Linked DNA regions of Solidesulfovibrio fructosivorans JJ]. Each later gene encodes a partner of the first gene's protein in a complex. Links are inferred from orthologs where the notes say so. Each region holds a gene or a part of one and is shown on either strand. Other genes may lie near its edges.

Region 1 (9,422 bases):
AGTCGTCGAGACCGTATCCCTCCATGACGGCGCGGAAATCGTCTTTCACCCGGCCGACGTGCTCCTTTGCCCCAACTGGCGCACGGTGCTCGTCTGGGAGCGGGCGGCCGCGCTTTTCGCCGCCGCCGGCATGCCCCCCATCCCCTTCTACTATTTCATCCTGGACTGGGAGCCGGGCTTTTATCCCATGGGGCTCAAGCACCTGGCCGCGGAGGGGACCTACCGCCATGGGGAATATTGCCAGGCCGTCTTCCATTCCCGCGAGCTGTACCGCTTTTTCGCCGCCAGAAACTACGCCTTTGACAACCCCGTCGTGGTCAGGCCCTCCCTGGACCCGCTCCTGCGCGCCGTGCTCGGCGGCCTTGGCGGCGCTATTCCCGCAAGACAGGGCGAACGCATAAACGTGCTCGTCTACGGCCGGCCCGGACACCACCGCAACTGCTTCCCGGCGCTTATGGCCGTCATCGCCGCCTATGCCGAGGCCTATGGGGAAAGCCAGGGCCGGGATGTCGCCTTCGTAAGCGCCGGCACGCCCCACGAGGATGTGGATTTCGGCCACGGCACGGTGCTGACAAGCCTCGGCACCCTCACCATGGCCGACTACGCCGCCGCCCTGCTCCAAAGCCATGTCGGCATGGCGCTTATGGCCTCGCCCCACCCGTCCTATCCGCCCCTCGAAATGGCCTGCTTCGGCCTGGAAACGCTCACCAACGCCTACCCGCCGGCCAAGGACCTGTCCCGGGAACACCCCCGCATCCGCAACATCGACCCGACCGATCCGAAGGGAGCGGCGGAGATGCTGGCCCAGGCCATCGAGGCGGCCAGGGCGCGCGCCGGACGGGAAACGCCGATCGTCTTTCCGAAATCGGTCAGCCCGCTCGACTGGAGCGCCAATTTCCACCGGGCCGGTCTGCCCGTGCTTGGCGGAGGGGAGGCCGCGCCGTGAAGCGCCTGGCCTGGCTGGCCAACGGCCTGTTCGCCGCCTCCCTGGGGCCGTGTCTCGCGCCCCACGGCTGGGAGGTCCAGGCCCGGCCGGTGGCGGGGGAACGCTTTTTCACCTGGGACGACCTGACCGCGTTTTTCGGCTTCGCGCCCGACGCCCTGGTCTATGGCGACAAGAGCAGCGCGCCGTTTCTGCTGGGCCTCGAGTCCTATCCCTGTCCCACGGTCTTTCACTGCATCGATTCCCACATCCACTCCTGGTATCCGCTCTACGCCCAGGCTTTCGACCTGTGCTGCGTGAGCCTCGGCGACCATCTGCCGCGCTTCGCCGCCGGCCGTCTCGACGCCTCGCGGCTGTTGTGGTCCCCGCCTTTCGCCGCGCCGGCCGACGTCCCCCGCGAGGCGGCCAAGACCCTGGACATGGTGTTCGTGGGCAAGGACGACCCGGCGCTCACCCCGTTTCGAAGCGCCCTGCTGGCCCGATTGCGGCAGCGCTTTGCGGGTTTCGCCTCGCGCACGGGCGATTTCCGGGCCATTTTCCCCACAGCCCGGCTGGTGCTCAATATCGCCGAAGGCGGCGACATGAATTACCGCCTGTTCGAGGCGCTCGGCTGCGGCTGCGCGTTGGTGACGCCGCGCATCGGCCACGGCCAGGATACGCTTTTCACCGACGGGGAGGATTACTTCCTCTACGACCAGGAGGATTTCGAAGGATTGTGCGCCCTCGTCGACAGTCTGCTGGCCGATCCGGCGCGCCGCCGCCGCGTGGCCGCCTCGGGCCTGGCCAAAATCGACGCCGGCCATCGGGCCGAGCACCGCGCCCGGGCCTTTGCCGACTGGTTCGCGGCCCAGCCCCTGGACGCCCTTGTCGCCGGCCGTCTCGCCACGACGGACGTGGTGCACGGCCGCTCCCTGCGCCCGCTCTACCTCCACTGGGCCGAGGCCCTTTCCGGCACGCCGGCGGCGAGGATCTATCTGGACGCGGCCAAGGGCGGCCGGCACTAGGGCGGTGACGCGGGGGGGGGGAACGCGGGGAGGCTCCGCCTCCCCTGCACCCCTTCGCCAGGGGGCTTGATGCCCCCCGGTCCCCCCTTCTCGGCTTTGGTCGGGTGGGGACGGGATTGGTCAGACGCGTTTTGGGAAATCGGACAAGCGATTAGGGGCATAATCCGTCGGGGCCCCAGGAAAGTGCATCACGACAGATCCAAACAAGGAGGCGCTTATGAAAATCGCGCTTGTGACCGGCGGCAGCCGGGGACTCGGTAAAAGCATGTGCCTGCATCTGGCTGAAAAAGGGCACGATATCGTCCTGACCTACCTGCACAAGGGGGCCGAAGCCGACGCCGTGGCCGCCACCATCCGGGAACGCGGACGCAAGGCCGCCATCCTGCCCCTCGACGTCTCCCGGGCCGACACCTTCCCCGCCTTCGCCGACGCCCTCGGCGAAACCCTGGAAAAGACCTGGGGACGCAAGGACTTCGACTTCCTGGTCAACAACGCCGGCTACGGCGTCGAAGCCCCGTTTGCGGAAACCACCGAAGACCAGTTCGATCAGATGATAAACGTCCACCTCAAGGCGGCGTTCTTCCTCTCCCAGCGCCTGTTGCCGCTGCTTCGCGACGGCGGACGCATCGTCAACGTCTCCACCGGCCTGGCCCGGTTCTCCCTGCCCGGCTACGCGGCCTACTCCGCCGCCAAGGGCGGCATCGAGGTACTCACCCGCTACATGGCCAAGGAACTCGGACCGCGCCACATCACCGTCAACGCCATCGCTCCGGGAGCCATCGCCACGGATTTCGGCGGCGGCGCCGTGCGCGACAACCCCAACGTCAACGCCTTCATCGCCTCCCAGACCGCTCTCGGACGCGTCGGCGAGGCCGACGACATCGGCGCGGCCCTGGCAATGCTGCTCGACGACGGGGCCGGCTGGATCACCGGCCAGCGCATCGAAATCTCGGGCGGGATGTTTCTATAGGCGGGAGCGCGAAAGCGAGAGAGGCAGGAACGGGGCGCTGCCCCGGACCCCGCCGGGGGGCGGGCGCGCCCCCCGGTCCCCCCTTCCCGGCTCTGGTCGGGCGAGGGGGGATTGGCTGGCGGGAAATCGGAGGGGTGAAGATGGAGGCGGGATTTGCCGGGACGGTGCATGTCGCTTCGCGACAAGCTCGTCCCGGACAAATCCCGCCTCCACCACGCCGTCGCCCCTGCGGGGCGAAACGATACGAGTTTTAGTTTTCGATGCCTTGCAAAAGGTCTCTACTCACCCTTTTGAAGGTTTTTCGGGAGGGTGGGGTTCCCTCCCCCGGTTCATCCCCTCTATCCCGGATACCCTTCATCAACGGGCAGATCTCTGGAATTGGCGGCTTTTTTGGCCAGCACGTCGCAGCGTTCGTTGTCCGGGTTGCCGGTATGGCCGCGCACCCAGTGGAATTTGATATTGTGGATTTTGAGCAGCGGGATGAGGCGACGCCAGAGGTCCTGGTTTTTGACCGGCTTTTTTTCGGCGTTGACCCAGCCGCGTTTTTGCCAGCCGGCCAGCCAGCGCTTTTCGATGGCGTCGTGGACGTAGCGCGAGTCGGTGATGAGCGTGACGTCGGTCGGGCTTTCCAGGGCTTCCAGCGCCTCGATGGCGGCTAAAAGTTCCATGCGGTTATTGGTGGTGAGCTTGCGCCCGCCGCACAGTTCGACGCGTTCGCCGTCGATCTCCCAGATGGCGCTGTAGCCGCCGGGGCCGGGATTGCCCAGGCAGGCCCCGTCGGTGTGGATGGTCACCGCCTGGCGCGGCGTTTTCGCTTCTTCATTCATGCTGTACTCCTTTGCCTCGGCCCGCCGCGTGGCCGAGGGCGTCGATAAAAACTCCGAGCGCGCCGAGCACGCCTTCGCGGGAGCGTCCTTCCCGGCAGGCCGCGTCCATATGCCCGCCGCCCAGATCGTTCAAGAGGCTCTCCGGCAGGGCGGAAGCGACCAGGGCCGGCGCGACCACCCGGCTATTCCGGCACTCGGGGTCGAGGTAAACCCAGACGGTCCCGGGATCGTCCGGGGACGGCGGTTTGGGCGTTCCGCCGAGCCGCAGGCGCAGGTCCAGGCCGTAGCGCCGGCGCAGATCCTGGGCCGCGCCGAGGACCTGCGCCCGGTCCTCCCCGGTCAGGATATGGCCGGGATCGGCAATGGTCCCCTCGGCCTCGGCCTGTTCGATCACGTGGTCGAAATGTTTTTGATAGGCCACGATGGCCAGGGCGAATACCCCGCCGAGCAGCAGCGCCCGGACCAGGCGCTCCAGGGGGCTGTGCCCGCGCGGGGAGAAAAAAAGCCGTTTCACTTAGGCCGCCGCCCCGTCTGTCATGCGTCCGTCGCGCAGCCTCGCCACCCGGCCGCAACGCGCGGCCAGCCCCGGATCGTGGGTGACGAGCACCAGCGTCGTGCCGGCGGCCAGGGAAAAAAGCAGGTCCATCACCCGCCGCCCCGTTTCGCTGTCGAGGTTGCCCGTGGGCTCGTCGGCAAGGAGCAGTCGCGGCCGTGGGGCCAAGGCGCGGGCCAAGGCCACCCGCTGCTGTTCGCCGCCGGAAAGCTCGGCCGGAAAGTGGTCCAGCCGGTCGGACAGCCCCACGTCCGCCAGCGCCTCCCGGGCCCGGTCGAGAGCGTCGCGACGGCCGGCGAAATCAAGAGGCAAGGCCGCGTTTTCCAGGGCCGTCATGGCCGGCACGAGATGAAAACCTTGAAAGACGATGCCCACGTTTTCCCGGCGAAAAGCGGCGAGCGCGTCCTCGTCCATGGCCGAAAGATCGTGCCCGGCCACGCGCACCGAGCCCGACGTGGCCCGCTCCAGCCCGGCCAGGAGCATCAAAAGCGAAGTTTTGCCCGCGCCCGAAGGTCCCATGACGGCCAACCGCTCGCCCGAAGCGGCGGTCAGATCCACGCCGCGCAGGATGTTGACCCGGCCGGCCCGGCTTTGTAACGTCAGGCGCACATCGGACAGCGCAATCATCTTTTCAGCCGGACCACCCATGCGAAACGCTCCTTCCTTCGTCGCCGAACGTACATACCAGCTTGCCCGGAAAAGACAATTCGGGGTCGCGGCCGCCTTTGCGCTCGCGGTCTGCCTGCTTCTCGGAGGGCTTATGACGTCTTCCGCCACGGCCGCCGACATCCGTCTGGCCGCCCTTGGCGACAGCCTGACCGCCGGCTACGGCCTGCCCGCCGACGACGCCTTTCCGGCCAAACTCCAGGCGGCGCTTAAGGCCAAGGGCCACAACGTCGTCATCGATAATTACGGCGTCTCGGGCGACACCACCATCGGCGGCCTGGCCCGCCTGGAGGGCGTCATGCGAACAACGCCCGACGGCGTCATCCTCGAACTCGGGGCCAACGACATGCTGCGCGGCCAGGATCCCGAGGCGGCCAAGGCGAACCTGAACACCATCCTGGCCCGGCTGGCCAAGGCCGGCATCCCGGTGCTCCTTTGCGGCATGCGCTCGGCCAAAAACTACGGCGCGGACTACGCCGCCGCCTTCGACGCCGTCTATCCGGCGCTGGCCCAAAAATACGACGCCGTGCTCTATCCCTTTTTCCTGGACGGCGTCACCGGCCATTACGGCCTGACCCTGGCCGACGGCCTGCACCCGACAGCCAAAGGCGTGGACGTCATCGTGGAGCGCATCCTGCCCGACGTCGAAACCTTCCTCAAACGCGTCAGCGTAGCCAAGGCCGCCAAGGCGGCCCGGGCCGACGCGAACCCGTAGCCGCGCCATGCCCGCCCTGCTCATCGACGCCGGCAACACCAACATCAAGTTCGGCTTGGCCGAACGTTCGGGGCTGGGGCCGTCGTTCGCCCTGCCGACCGACCATTCGGCCACTCCGGACAGCCTGGGGCTTTCCCTGGTCACAGCCCTTTCCATCCACGGCGTGCGGCCGGCCGACGTGGAAACGGCCGTGGCCTCGAGCGTGGTGCCGCCGCTGAACCCCATTCTCGCCCAGGCCGTCTCGCGCTACATCGGGGCCCGGCTGCGCTTCGTGTCCGTCGACATCCCGGTGCCGCTCAAAAACCTCTACGGCCGGCCCCACGAAGTCGGCGCGGACCGTCTCGTCACGGCCTATGCCGGCCGGCTGGCCGTTTCCGCGCCCTCGGTCATCGTGGTCGACTTCGGCACGGCCACCAACTTCGACTGCGTGCGGGACGACGCCTTTCTCGGCGGGCTCATCTGCCCCGGCATGCGCACCTCGCTTTCCGGCCTCGTCAGCAAGACGGCCAAACTGCCGCATGTGGCCCTCGATCCGGGCGACGGCGCGCTTTCCATCGGCCGCTCCACCACCGATTGCATCAACCAGGGATTTGTGTTCGGCTTTGCCGACATGGTTTCGGGCATCACCGCCCGCCTGATGGCCCATCTGGGCGGCGAGACCCACGTCATCGCCACCGGCGGTTTCGCCGAGAAGCTCGCCCCCATCTGCCCGGCCATCCGCGACGTGCGCCCGGAACTGTTGCTCGAAGGATTGCGCCAACTCTGGCTCGGCCGGGACCTGGACCGGGCCAGGCGCGACAAACGCCTACCGTAGGCGCCGGGCATCCATGCCGCCGGCTCCGGGGGACCGATCCATGCTGCCGGAAATTCTCGGTTGCTACCAATCGCAAAAGCTCGAACGGATGGGCAAGGCCGGGGCCGCCACCCGCGACTTCACCCAGCGCATCAACTGGCTGGCCATGCGCCTGGACGCGGCCCGTATCCTCATCTTTCCCCTGGACGACAAGACCCTGCCCATGCCGTTGCAAAAAACCGTCACCGCGGAGGAATTCCTGGCCCACTTCCTGCCGGCCCCGCTCATCTTCAAGGAACGGCTGGCCCCGGCCGCCCTGGTGCTTTCGCGGCTTTTGCGCGACGCCGGCGCGGCGGTGGACCAAAACGCCCTGCCCGACCCCGAGCGGGCGCTTTTCACGGTCATCCTGGTGGCGCTGGCCGCCGCCGGCGCGCCCGACGACGACGCCACCGCCCTGGCCGTGCTGCGCCAGGCCGGAGCCGGCGACCCGGAGGGCCATGGCCAGAAAGCCTCCATCAACGCCTTCGGCATCCGCCTGCGCAAGCAGAAAAACTACGACATCGCCGCCGCCTACTACCAAAAGGCCCTGGAGCTGGCGCCGCGGGACGAACGGATCATGTTCAACCTGGCCCGGGTGCTCTACGAAAAGGGCGATCTGGCCGCCTGCCGCGACATGCTGACCCAGGCCGTGGGCATCGACGCGGACTTTGTCGAGGCGAAAAAATTCCTGCGTTATCTCAAGCGACGGGAGCGGCGCGGCGACCTCCGCGATTTTCCGGACATCACAATTTGACGTCGCTGCGGCGACACTCCCGCCGCCAGGCGCCCCAAGACCCGCCAAGACTTGCTTTCCGGCCGCACCCCCCTTTGACGGCGGGGGTTATAAATCGCCGCGAATTGCGTTACAGGCTGACGTGTCGGGCCGCCCGGCCCGCTTTTCCACCGCACCAAACGCACCAACATACCCAACAAGGAGACGCTCATGAGCACTATTGCCGCCGTCTGGGCCAGGGAAATCCTCGATTCCCGCGGCAATCCCACCGTCGAAGTGGAAGTCACCCTGGAATCCGGCGCCTCCGGCCGGGCCGCCGTACCCTCCGGAGCCTCCACCGGCTCGCGCGAGGCTCTGGAGCTGCGCGACCAGGACGCTTCCCGTTATGGCGGCAAGGGCGTCGTCAAGGCCGTGGAAAACGTCCAGGGCGAGCTGGCCGAGGCCGTCATCGGCATGGACGCCCTGCAGCAGGTGGCCGTCGACAACCTGATGATCGACACCGACGGCACGGAGAACAAGTCGCGCCTGGGCGCCAACGCCATCCTCGGCGTGTCCCTGGCCACCGCCCGCGCCGCCGCCTCCTTCCTCGGCCTGCCGCTGTACCAGTATCTCGGCGGCGTCAACGCCAAGGTGCTGCCCGTGCCGATGATGAACATCATCAACGGCGGCATGCACGCGCCCAACAACCTGGACATCCAGGAATTCATGATCGTGCCGCTCGGCGCGCGCACCTTCGCCGACGCCCTGCGCATGGGGGCCGAGACCTTCCACACCCTGAAAACCATCCTGGCCGCCGACGGGCACATGACCACCGTGGGTGACGAGGGCGGCTTCGCCCCCAATCTCAAGGACCACGACGAGGCCTTCAAGTACATCATCAAGGCCATCGAGGAAGCCGGCTACCGCCCGGGCGACGAGATTTCGCTGGCCATCGACCCCGCCGCCTCCGAGTTCTTCAAGAACGGCAAGTACGTCCTTGGCAGCGAAAAACGCACCATGAGCGCCGACGAGATGGTCGCCTACCTCTCGGGCTTCGTCGACCGCTACCCCATCATCTCCATCGAGGACGGCCTGGCCGAGAGCGACTGGGACGGCTGGAAGAAGCTCACCGTGGAACTCGGCGAACGCATCCAGCTCGTCGGCGACGACATCTTCGTCACCAACCCCGACATCCTGGCCGAGGGCATCGACCAGGGCGTGGCCAACTCCATCCTCATCAAGCTCAACCAGATCGGCACCGTGACCGAGACCCTGGACACCATCGAGATGGCCAAGCAGGCCGCTTACACCACGGTCGTTTCCCACCGCTCGGGCGAGACCGAGGACAGCTTCATTTCGGACCTGGCCGTGGCCGTCAACGCCGGCCAGATCAAGTCCGGATCGCTGTCGCGCTCCGACCGCCTGTCCAAGTACAACCAGCTCCTGCGCATCGAAGAGGAGCTCGAGGACATGGCCATCTTCTACGGCCCGGTCATGGCCGGCCAGTGGTACGAGGTCGCCGACGACGAAGCGGAGTAAGACAAAACGAAGAGCGAGGGGCGCTGCCCCTCGACCCCGCCGGGGAGGCATGGCCTCCCCGGACCCCTCATTCGCGCGGCCTGGGCGTTGTCCGGCGAGGCTCTGCCTCGCCGGACAACGCCCAGGCCGCGTCAATTGGAGTGGACGGCAACCGGACTCTCCAGCTAAGAGTTTTCGGGGAGGAGGGGTCCGGGGGGCAACCCCCTTTTGCAAAAGGGGGTTGCCCCCCGGTTCCTGCCTTCCGAAGGAGGACCCACCATGCTGCTTATCGACGGGAAAAAAGTCGCGGCCGAGCTGCGCCAGAAGGTCAAGGACGATGTGGACGCCATTGTCCGGGAATACGGCCGGGCGCCCCATCTGGCCGTCATCCTGGTCGGCGAGGACCCCGCCTCCCAGATCTACGTCCGCTACAAGGAAAAAGCCTGCGAGGAAGTGGGCATCGTGTCGCGCATCTGGCGCCTCGATGGCGCGACCGGCCAGTGCGCCCTGGAAAAGCTCATCACGGAACTGGGCGCCAGCGACGACATCGACGGCATTCTGCTCCAGCTTCCCCTGCCCCGGGGACTCGACGTGGGCCGCTGCCTGTCCCTGGTCAACCCCAAAAAGGACGTGGACGGCTTCCACCCGGAAAACGTCGGCCGCCTCTCCATCGGCCTGCCGG
Region 2 (9,770 bases), on another replicon or contig:
TCTTGCGGCGCGGTACTCAATTAAACCGCCAACCACAATAAAAAAAATGAAATAGCGGCAGGTTACTATGAAAAGTCTTTGAAAAGGGGTTTGGGGGAAACCTTTCTGAAGAAAGGTTTCCCCCAGCTTCTTCCCTAAAAACGCTCGAAATCGTCGTCCTTGTCGTCGAGGTCGATGCCGACGCCGCCCGAGGCCTTCTTGGCGCCGGCTGCGGGCGCCGGCTTCTTGGCGGCCGATCGGTGGGCGGCGGGCAGCGCCTTGACCGTCCGGACCTGCCGGCGTCCCGTGCCGTCCACCCGGAAGAAGGCCATGGTGCTTTGGAGCTGCTCGGCCTGGCTCGAAAGCTCTTCGGAGGTGGAGGCCATCTCCTCGGAGGCCGAGGCGTTTTGCTGCACCACTTGGTCGAGCTGCTGGATGGCCTTGTTGATCTGGTCGGCCCCGGAGTTCTGTTCCTGGCTGGCGGCGGCGATTTCCTGCACAAGGTCGGCCGTGCGCTGGATGTCGGGCACCATCTTGGTCAGCATGGAGCCGGCCTGTTCGGCCACCTGGACGCTGGAAGAGGACAGCTCGGAGATTTCGGCCGCGGCCGAGCCGCTGCGTTCGGCGAGTTTTCTCACCTCGGCCGCCACCACGGCGAAGCCCTTGCCGTGTTCGCCGGCCCTTGCGGCCTCGATGGCGGCGTTTAAGGCCAGCAGGTTGGTCTGGCGGGCGATCTCCTCGATGATGGAGATCTTTTCGGCAATGTTTTTCATGGCCGCCACGGCCGAGATAACGGCCTCGCCGCCCTCACGGGCGTCCTGGGCCGCCTTGACCGCGATGGACTGGGTCTGCTGGGCGTTTTCGGCGTTCTGCTTGATGTTGGAACTCATCTGTTCCATGGACGAGGAGATCTCCTCGACGCTGGCCGCCTGTTCCGTGGCGCCCTGGGACATGCTCTGGGCCGAGGCGGAAAGCTCCTCCGACCCGGAGGCCACATTTTCCGAAGCCGACTGCACCTCGGCCACCACTTCGCGCAATTTGCTCACCATCTCGTTGAGCGAGGCGGCCAGAATGCCGATTTCGTCCTTCTGGTCGATGTCGAGCAGGCGGGTGAAGTCCCCCTGGGCCATGGCCTTGGCGAAATCCACGCCCTTGACCACCGGGCCGGTGATGGCCTTGGTCAGGAAAATGGCGATGAGAATGCCGAGCACAAGCGCCACGGCCAATCCGCCGAGCATGATCGTGGAGGCGGTGGACAGGCTGGCGACAGCCTCGTTGGCGATATGCTGGGTAGCGTCGAGGGCCGCCTTGGCCGTTGTCACGGCCGCTTCCTGCACGGCGTTGCCGGCTTCGAGGCGCTTGACGGCCAGCTCCTGCAACACCTTGTAGATATCCAGAAAATCGCTGAGCGCCTGCCGGTATTTCGCGGAAGCGTCCTTGATGGCCGCCAGTTGCCGCAGGTTGGCGTCTGCGCGGGTCTTGGCCCGAAGCGTTTCGACGGCCTGATCGAGGGGCGTAAATCCTTTGATGGCGTCGTCGATGAAGCGCGGCTCCCGGTAGAGCTGGCCCCGGTAGTTGTTGACCCGGATGGCCGTGACCTGGGTAAGAATGCCGTCGATGCCGGCCACCTTGTTGGCGCGGTCGCGCAGGGCATCGGCGGGCATTCCCCGGGCGATCTCGTCAAGCAGCGCCTTGGCCTGGCTCTCCTGATAGGCTCCGGTATTGCGCACGAACTCGCCGGCCGCCGCATCCAGGTTGCGCCGCACCCCGGCCAACGCCTCCAGGCGCGACGACGTGTCCGTAATGAGTTTTTCGTATTCCGCCACCTTGACCTGGGCCTTGCCCACGTCCTCGCGCAGCTTGGTCAGGTCCGGGTACTTCTCCGAATGCGCTTTGGCCTCGGCCAGCGCGCGCTTCAATTCGGCGAAACTGCGCAGGCCGGCGTCGAGATCCTTTTTATCCTCACTATATCCGTACGCACGGATATCCAACATCACCTGCGCGGCGGCCCGTTCGAGCTGGTTGGCGATGGCGACTTCCGGGACATATTCCTGGGCCAGCCGCGTGGACTGTTTTTCGACACTGTTCATGTTGACCACGGCCATGCCGCCGAGCACGCAGGCAATGAGGATCAACAGTCCGAAGCCGATGGTGATCTTGACGCCAAGTTTCATGTTTTTCACGATCATTCCCCCGATGCTTGCGTTTCCCGAATCCCCGACGGACATGAACCGCGCCTCCCTTCAACGGGCGCGGGCGCTGTGAACCGCGCATCTTCAGTATTTGTCTTATTTCGTTGCTTGTTGCAATGCCAATCGCATCTTTTTCGAAGCTGTGGACCACCTCCGCAATTTGCCGTACTGTTCCAAATAGGACTGAGATATGCGTTTTCCCAAAGAGATAGGGCTGGCCTTTCGTCTGGCGGGACGGGAATTGCGGGCCGGTTTCCGGGGATTCGGCATTTTTCTGGCCTGTCTGGCCCTGGGTGTCGCCGCCGTGGCCGGGGTCAAAAGCCTGGCCGCCTCCTACCAGGCCGGGCTGGCCGAGGACGCGGCGTCGCTTCTGGGCGGCGACCTGGAAGCGGCCCTGTCCCAACGGCCGGCGACCGCCGAAGAGCGGGCCGCGCTTTCCCGGCTGGGACGCGTCTCCCACCTCGTGTCCATGCAGATCATGGCCCGGCGCGAGACGGCGGCCGGCCCGGCCGCCCGGACGCTCGCCACCCTGCGGGCCGTGGACGGGGCGTATCCGCTCTATGGGAGCGTGGAATTGCGCCCGCCCATGCCCCTGGCCTCGGCCTTGGCCGTACGCGACGGGCGGCCCGGCGCGGTCGTCGCGCCGGAACTGCTCTCACGCCTTCGCCTCAAAGTCGGGGACACGATCCTTGTGGCCGATGCGGCCTATGCCGTGCGGGCCGTGCTCGAACGCACGCCCGACGCCGCCGGCGGCCTGACCGCCCTGGGGCCGCCCCTGCTCGTGGCCGCGTCCAGCCTGCATGCCGCCGGCCTGGACGGCCCGGGAAGCCTCACCCGCCACTTTTACCGCCTCCGTCTCCCGGCCGGGGAATCCGCCAAAAGCGCCATGGCCGCCCTGCGCCGGGAATTCCCCATGGCCGGTTGGCGGCTGCGCGACGCCGCCGCGGCCCAGCCCGGGCTCACGCGCTTCATGGACCGGCTGGCCGCCGTCACCGCCCTGGTCGGCCTGGCCGCGCTGCTTTTGGGCGGCATCGGCATCTCCCAGGCCGTCTCCGGCTATCTCGACGGCCGCACGGCCTCCATCGCGGCCATGAAATGCCTGGGCGCGCCCCGCCGTCTGGTCGTGACCACCTATCTGCTCGTGATCGCGGGGCAAGCCGCCTGCGGCATCGCCGTGGGCCTGCTTGTCGGGGCCCTGGTTCCGGTCGCGCTCGGCCCGCTGCTCGGCGCGCTCGTGCCCGTGCGCTTTCCGCCCGGCCCCTATCCCGGCGCGCTGGCCCTGGCCGGAGGCTGCGGAGCGCTGACCGCCCTGGCCTTTTCCCTGCCCCAGCTGGCCGCCGCCGGCCGCGTGCCGCCCCTGCTCCTTTTTCGCGGCTACGACGCCCCGGACCGCCCGCGCCTCGGACTCACCGCCCGTCTGCCGGGCCTTTTGTGCCTGGCCGGGCTTTTCGCCCTGGCCGTCGTGTCCACCCCGGACCGGCGGCTGGGGCTCGGGTTCGTCGTGGCGGCCGTGGCGGCAACGGCCCTGTTCTGGCTTTTCGCCGGACTGGCGGTCTTTCTGGCCGGACGCATCCCGCGCCGCCCCGGAATCCGGGGACTGGCCCTTCGCGCCATATCCCGGCCGGACAACCAGGTGGGCCGGGTGCTGGCGGCGCTCGGACTCGGTCTTTCCACCCTGTGCGCCATGATTCTGGTGGAAGCCAATTTTCGCGCCGCCTTCACCGAAGACATTCCCCGCACGGCCCCGGCCTTTTTCTTCGTGGACATCCAGCCGGACCAGCTGCCGTCGTTTTTGCAAACAGCCCGGTCCGTGCCGGGCGTCAGCCGCGTCGAGACCTCGCCCATGGCCCGGGGACGCATCGCCGAACTGCGCGGCGCGCCCGTGGCCGAGGCCCGCGTGGACCCGGACGCCCGCTGGGCGGTGCAGGGCGATCGCGGACTCACCTATGCCGCGACCATGCCCGAGGGCACGCGCATCGTGGCCGGGAGCTGGTGGCCAAAGGACTATGCCGGGCCGCCGCTCGTGTCGGTGGATGAAAAAATCGCCGCCGGGCTGGGGCTTTCCCTGGGCGACACGGTGACCGTCAACGCGCTCGGCCGCGAGATCACGGCCACGGTGGCGAGCCTGCGACGCATCAACTGGCTGTCGCTCGGCATCAACTATGTCTTCGTCTTCTCGCCCGGGGCGCTCGACGGCATTCCCATGACCTGGCTGGCCACAGCCTATGTGGACAACAAGGCTTCCGGCGATCCGGCCGAGGCGCTTTTCAATGCCGTGACCGGGCGCTTCGCCAACGTGACCGCCATCGGCACCGGCGACGCCTTAAACGCGGTGCTGGGCGTGGCGGACAAGGTCGCGGCCGCCGTGACCGTCGCGGCCGGAACCACCTTATGCATCGGCATGCTGGTGCTGTTGCAGACCATGGCCGTGGGCATGCGGCGCAAAACCTACGAAGCGGCCATCTACAAGGCCTGCGGCGCGAAGCGGCGGGATATTCTGGCGGTCTTTCTGGGGGAAAACGCCCTGCTCGGGACGTTGGCCGGGTGCATGGCCCTGGCGATCGGCGGCGGACTGGCCTGGGCTTTTGTGGCCTTTTTCATGGACCTGCCGTTTCGCTTCTTCGCCGTGCCGGCGCTCCTGACGGTCGCCACGGCGGCGGGAGTCACGCTGACCCTCGGCATGGCCGGCCTGTGGCGCGCCCTGGCGGGCAAGGCCTGGCCGTATCTGCGCAACGAATGATCGGTCGGCCGCGCCCCGGCCGCTCAATCATGTTCCTTCTCTTCCAGGTAGGCCTTGAGCTTGCGCCGGGCGCGAAAGGCCCGAACCTTGACGTTGACCTGGGTCATGCCGGTCATGCCCGCCACTTCTTCCACGCTTTTTCCCTCGAGTCCCAAAAGCGCCACCAGCAGCCGGTCCTTGGGACCAAGCACGGCCATGGCCGCCTTGAGCCGACGCCTTGCGTCGCGGGCCTCGATCCTGGCCTGGTCGCGCTCGTCGGGCAGCGATTCCTCGATCCCGGCCACCATATCCACGTCGGATTTGCGCCGCCGCAACCAGTCGATGCAGGTGTTGGCTGCGATACGGTGCAGCCAGCCGCGAAAAACCGCTCCGTTGCGCAGCGTTCCCAGATTCAGGTAGGCTTTGACGAAGATCTCCTGGGCAAGATCCTCCATGCCGTCGGGGTCGTCGCAAAAGCGCGAGACGAGATGCAGGACGCCGGGCTGGTGCCGGGACACCAGGACCGCGAACGCCCGCTGATCCCCTTGGGCGGCGGCGGCGGCCAGGGAGCCGTCGTCGATCCCCTCGAGTTTCGTCAGAAATTGTCCCATGCCCGCCAGCCGTCAGCACGACCGGCTGTGGGCCGAGGCCGCACCCGTCACCCCGTCCATGCCGCAAGTCCCTCCTCGATGGCGCGGACAGAAGCCCGCACTGCCGTCTTTGGCGCGGCAAAGAGGCCTTCGGTTACACCCCGGCTCGACAGAAAGGCCCCGGAACGCTATTTCCCGGGCGCGGCGGACCATTTTTCCCGCCAGCATCCTTCACGGAGGCCGCCAATGCCCCTTGCCGACGACCGCAACATCTACCTCATCGGCCCCCGGGCCTCGGGCAAAACCACCCTGGGCAAACGCCTGGCCGAACGCCTCGAACGGCCGTTTACCGACCTCGACGCGGCATTTTGCGAAAAATACGGGGAAACCATCGCCGACATGGTCGGCCGCGACGGCTGGGACGCCTTCCGCAAGGCCGAAGCCGCCATCCTGGCCGAAACCGCCGGGCAAACGGGACAGGTGGTGGCCACGGGCGGCGGCGTCGTCCTGCTGCCGGAAAACCGCGACCTGCTGGGCAAGGGGCTGGTCTTCTACCTCCAGGCAGATCCGGAGCGCCTGGCCGAACGGCTCATGGCCGACTTAAACGAGGAACAACGCCCCAAATTGACGCAGCTCGGGCTGCGCGAGGAAATCACCGCCACCCTGGCCGAACGCGAACCGCTCTACCTGGCCTGCGCCCACGCCAGCCTGCCCGAACGCCCCGTGGACGAGCTCCTCGAATTCGCCCTGCGCGCCCTAACGGCCTGGGAGAGGGAATAGGGGATAGGGGGAGAGGAAAGAGACTTCCCGGGGGGACCCTTTTCTGAAGAAAAGGGTCCCCCCGGACCCCCCCTCCAAAAGACTTTTAATAGTTACAGACAATTACCGTCACAGCGTCTGTAACCGTTGAAAGTTTTTGGGAGGGGAGAGCGCGAGAGGGGAACCCTTTTTTCAAAAAGGGTTCCCCTCTCGCACACTCTTCTCTCTTCCCCCCAATTACCTGGCGCAGAAAATGGCGGGGTCGTCGATGAAGGGCGTCACCGTGTACTGGCCTGTGGATTCGATCACCGAGCGCCAGTAGTCCGAGGCGATGTTGAGCTTCTTGCGCCGCAGCGTCACGAGGTCGAGGGGCAGGTGGACGTAGCGGCCGTAGAGCTTGGACACCACCATCCCCGTCTTGCCGGCCATGGCCGCGTGCACCGCGTTTTGCCCCAGAAAGCCGCAGTAGACCCGGTCGTTGGCATTGGCCGGGACCGACCGGACGATATAGCTCGGGTCGATGAATTTGAGCGTCATGGGGATGTCGCGGTCGCGGAAATACGACTCGATCCTGCCGGAAAGGAATTCGGCGATGTCGCCGAGCACCGGGTTGCCCGAGGCGTCACGCAGCCCCGTGTCCGGGAGCAGGTCCTGCCCGGCGCCCTCGGCCACGACGATCACGGCGTGACCGCGCCGGGCCAGACGACTCTCCAGGGACGGCAAGAGCCCATGCTCCCCCTCCAGGGCAAAGGGGTATTCCGGCACCAGCACGTAGTTGACTTCCTTGAGCGCGAGCGTCGCCTGGGCGGCGATAAACCCGGATTCCCGGCCCATGAGCTTGACCAGGCCCACGCCGTTTAGGGCTCCGATGGCCTCGGTATGGGCGCAACGGATGGCCTTGGCGGCCTTCTCCACGGCCGTGTCGAAGCCGAAGGACTGGGTGACGAGGTTGATGTCGTTGTCGATGGTCTTGGGCACGCCGATGATGCTGATTTTCGAACCGCGCCGGCTGATTTCCTCCTGGATGCGCCGGGCCGCCTTCATGGACCCGTCGCCGCCGATGACGAAAAGCATGGCGATGTTGAGGCGCTCCAGGGCGTCGGCGATATCCTCGGGACGCTGGGGGCCTCGGCTCGAGCCCAGGGTGGTGCCGCCGAACTGGTGGATGTCGGCCACGTTGGCCGAAGTCAGTTCCACGGGCTCGTGGCCGTAGGATTCGATGAAGCCTTGCAGGCCGAAACGGATGCCGAGCACGCCGGCCACGTGGTAGTTGTGGTGGGCCTCCATGACGATGGCCCGGATGACGTCGTTTAAGCCCGGGCACAGTCCGCCGCAGGTGACGATGGCCGCCTTGACCTTGGACGAATCATAATAAATGCGGCTGCGCGGCCCGGCCAGCTCGAAATCGGCGAAGCACGGCCCCGAGCCCGAGCCGAATTCGCTGGCGTCGAGCTCCATCCTGGCGCGGCTGTCGTCGGCGAAGCGGCAATAAGGCAGCGGCGAAGGAATCTTGGCCGGCCCGAGAACCGGAATGGACGTGTCGATGGGGGCGATCGGACAGCTTTCTTCCATGCGGCAGGCTCCTTGCTGTCCTGGCGATAGCAGGTTGCGCCAAGCCCGGCAACACGATCCGGCGGCAACCGCGTTGCGCCTCGCCGACGAAAGGCGTCAGTCCCAGCACACCCGCACTTCCGACGCGTCGCCCCGCCCGGAAACCACCACCTTGCCGCCCCGGGAATAGCTCGCCCGCTGCCCTGGGGTCAGCACCCTGTCCCGGCCGTCGCCCGCCGCCGTCACCCAGACCGCGCCGCGCCGGCATTCCACCCGGCAAAACCGCGTGCCCGAGAGGCTCAGATATTTGCCCTGGCCCAGGCGTGCGGTGAGCTGCCGCCCCGGCGTGAAAAGCCGTTCCCCGGCCTCGGCCGCCACCCGCACGAACCGGTTGTCCCGAAAGCGGGAAATCCAGGCGTCCAAAAGCCCCGGTCGGGCCGCCGCAAGCTGTCTGTCTTCCTTGATGCGATCCGCGAACATGGCGTCCTCCTCAGGTTAGACCCGGCGGAACCGCCGCCGGCGCCCTTCCCTTAGACCAGAACGTCTGTTACCATGACAGATACAGTTCAAAGAAAAAATAGGCATAACAGATCACAAAAAAAGGAAACGCCATGCCCCTGCCCCAGACCGACGACGGCATCTTCCGCTACGTCAGCGTGGAGCGCCATATCCTGGAGCGCATCGAATCCGGGGAGCTGCTCCCCGGCGAACGCATTCCGTCCCTGCGCGCCCTGGGGACCCGACTTGGCGTCAGCGTGTCCACGGTCAACCAGGCCTACATGGCCCTCGAACGACGCGGCGTGGTGGAGGCACGGCCCAAATCGGGATTCTTCGTGCGCTCCCGGCCGGACCGCCCGCCCGCTCCCCGGCCGTCGCGCCTGCCGGCCAAGCCGCCCACGGCCATCAACCGGGGAGCGCTCATCCGGGAGGTGCTCGGCGGCATGGGCCGGCGCGACATGGTGCCCCTCAATGTGGCCCAGACCGACGAATCGCTTTTGCCCACGCGCCAGCTGTCCCGGCTTCTGGCCAAGGTGGCGACGGCCGGCGGCGAGTCGGTGGTGGGCTACGAGGGCGTGTTCGGGAATCTGGGACTTCGCCGCCAGATCGCCTGGCGTCTGGTCGAGGCCGGCATCGAGGCGCGGCCCGAGGACATCATGATCACCTCCGGGGCCATGGAGGCGCTGTACATCGCCCTGCGCTCGGTCACCCGGCCGGGCGACAACGTGGCCATCGCCGCCCCCTCCTATTACTGCTTCCTCCAGTTGCTGGAGAATTTCGGCCTGCGGGCCGTGGAGCTGCCCTCCCATCCCGACGGCGGCGTGCGCCCGGCCGACCTGGCCGCGGCGCTGGACCGCTTCGACATCAAGGTCGTGATCCTCACCCCCAATTTCAACAATCCCGACGGCGCGCGCATCCCCGACCCGGCCAAGGCCGAAATGACGGCCATGCTCACCGCCCGGGGGGTGCCGGTCATCGAGGACGACGTCTACGGCGACCTGTATTTCGACGGCGGCCGGCCGCGCTGCCTGGCCTCCTCCGACACCGAAGGCTACGTGCTTCACTGCTCGTCGTTTTCCAAGACCCTGGCCCCGGGTTTTCGTGTCGGCTACCTGCTCCCCGGGCGCTATGCGGCCAAGGCCTTCGAGATAAAGGCCACCACCAACGTCTGCTGCGCCACGCCCACCCAGATCGCCGTGGCCGAATACCTTTCCCAGGGCGGCTTCGAGCGCCACCTGCGCAAGATCCGGGCCGTGCTCGAACGGCAGGCCCGCATCATGGAGGAACGTATCCTGCGCAGCTTCCCGCCGGGAACGCGGGTCACCCATCCCGGCGGCGGCACGGTGTTGTGGGTCCAGCTCCCCGAGGCCGTGGACTCCATCGCCCTCTTCTACGAGGCCAAGGCCAAAGGCATCGGCGTGGCCCCGGGCAACATCTTTTCCAGCTGCGACCAGTTCAGCCGTTTCTTGCGCCTAAGCTACG

What was found.
Region 2: the proteins of DESFRDRAFT_RS17830 (region 1) and DESFRDRAFT_RS16100 are in contact, whole or in part, in a cryo-EM structure (PDB 9GE8), measured with the Escherichia coli proteins. The link is inferred for Solidesulfovibrio fructosivorans JJ] from one-to-one orthologs.

Annotation. Positions count from the first base shown.
Region 1 is NZ_AECZ01000037.1:7,558-16,979, forward strand. The notes cover bases 3,103-5,887. They hold DESFRDRAFT_RS17830 (ABC transporter ATP-binding protein), read right to left. Parts: upstream 4,946-5,887; coding sequence 4,259-4,945; downstream 3,103-4,258. Other genes in these bases: rnhA (ribonuclease HI), read right to left, coding at 3,256-3,744; DESFRDRAFT_RS17825 (hypothetical protein), read right to left, coding at 3,737-4,258; DESFRDRAFT_RS17835 (arylesterase), read left to right, coding at 5,058-5,678; DESFRDRAFT_RS17840 (type III pantothenate kinase), read left to right, coding at 5,686-5,887. In the rest of the region: DESFRDRAFT_RS17805 (rhamnosyltransferase WsaF family glycosyltransferase), read left to right, coding at 1-946; DESFRDRAFT_RS17810 (glycosyltransferase family protein), read left to right, coding at 943-1,947; DESFRDRAFT_RS17815 (SDR family NAD(P)-dependent oxidoreductase), read left to right, coding at 2,165-2,917; more of DESFRDRAFT_RS17840, read left to right, coding at 5,888-6,492; DESFRDRAFT_RS17845 (tetratricopeptide repeat protein), read left to right, coding at 6,533-7,264; eno (phosphopyruvate hydratase), read left to right, coding at 7,454-8,761; bifunctional methylenetetrahydrofolate dehydrogenase/methenyltetrahydrofolate cyclohydrolase FolD, read left to right, coding at 9,020-9,422.
Region 2 is NZ_AECZ01000028.1:14,195-23,964, reverse strand. What follows is about bases 2,004-5,136. They hold DESFRDRAFT_RS16100 (ABC transporter permease), read left to right. Parts: upstream 2,004-2,361; coding sequence 2,362-4,911; downstream 4,912-5,136. Other genes in these bases: DESFRDRAFT_RS16095 (RNA polymerase sigma factor), read right to left, coding at 4,935-5,136; DESFRDRAFT_RS16105 (HAMP domain-containing methyl-accepting chemotaxis protein), read right to left, coding at 2,004-2,162. In the rest of the region: more of DESFRDRAFT_RS16105, read right to left, coding at 135-2,003; more of DESFRDRAFT_RS16095, read right to left, coding at 5,137-5,501; DESFRDRAFT_RS16090 (shikimate kinase), read left to right, coding at 5,727-6,260; DESFRDRAFT_RS16085 (ATP-dependent 6-phosphofructokinase), read right to left, coding at 6,477-7,811; DESFRDRAFT_RS16080 (DUF2917 domain-containing protein), read right to left, coding at 7,908-8,270; DESFRDRAFT_RS16075 (aminotransferase-like domain-containing protein), read left to right, coding at 8,402-9,770.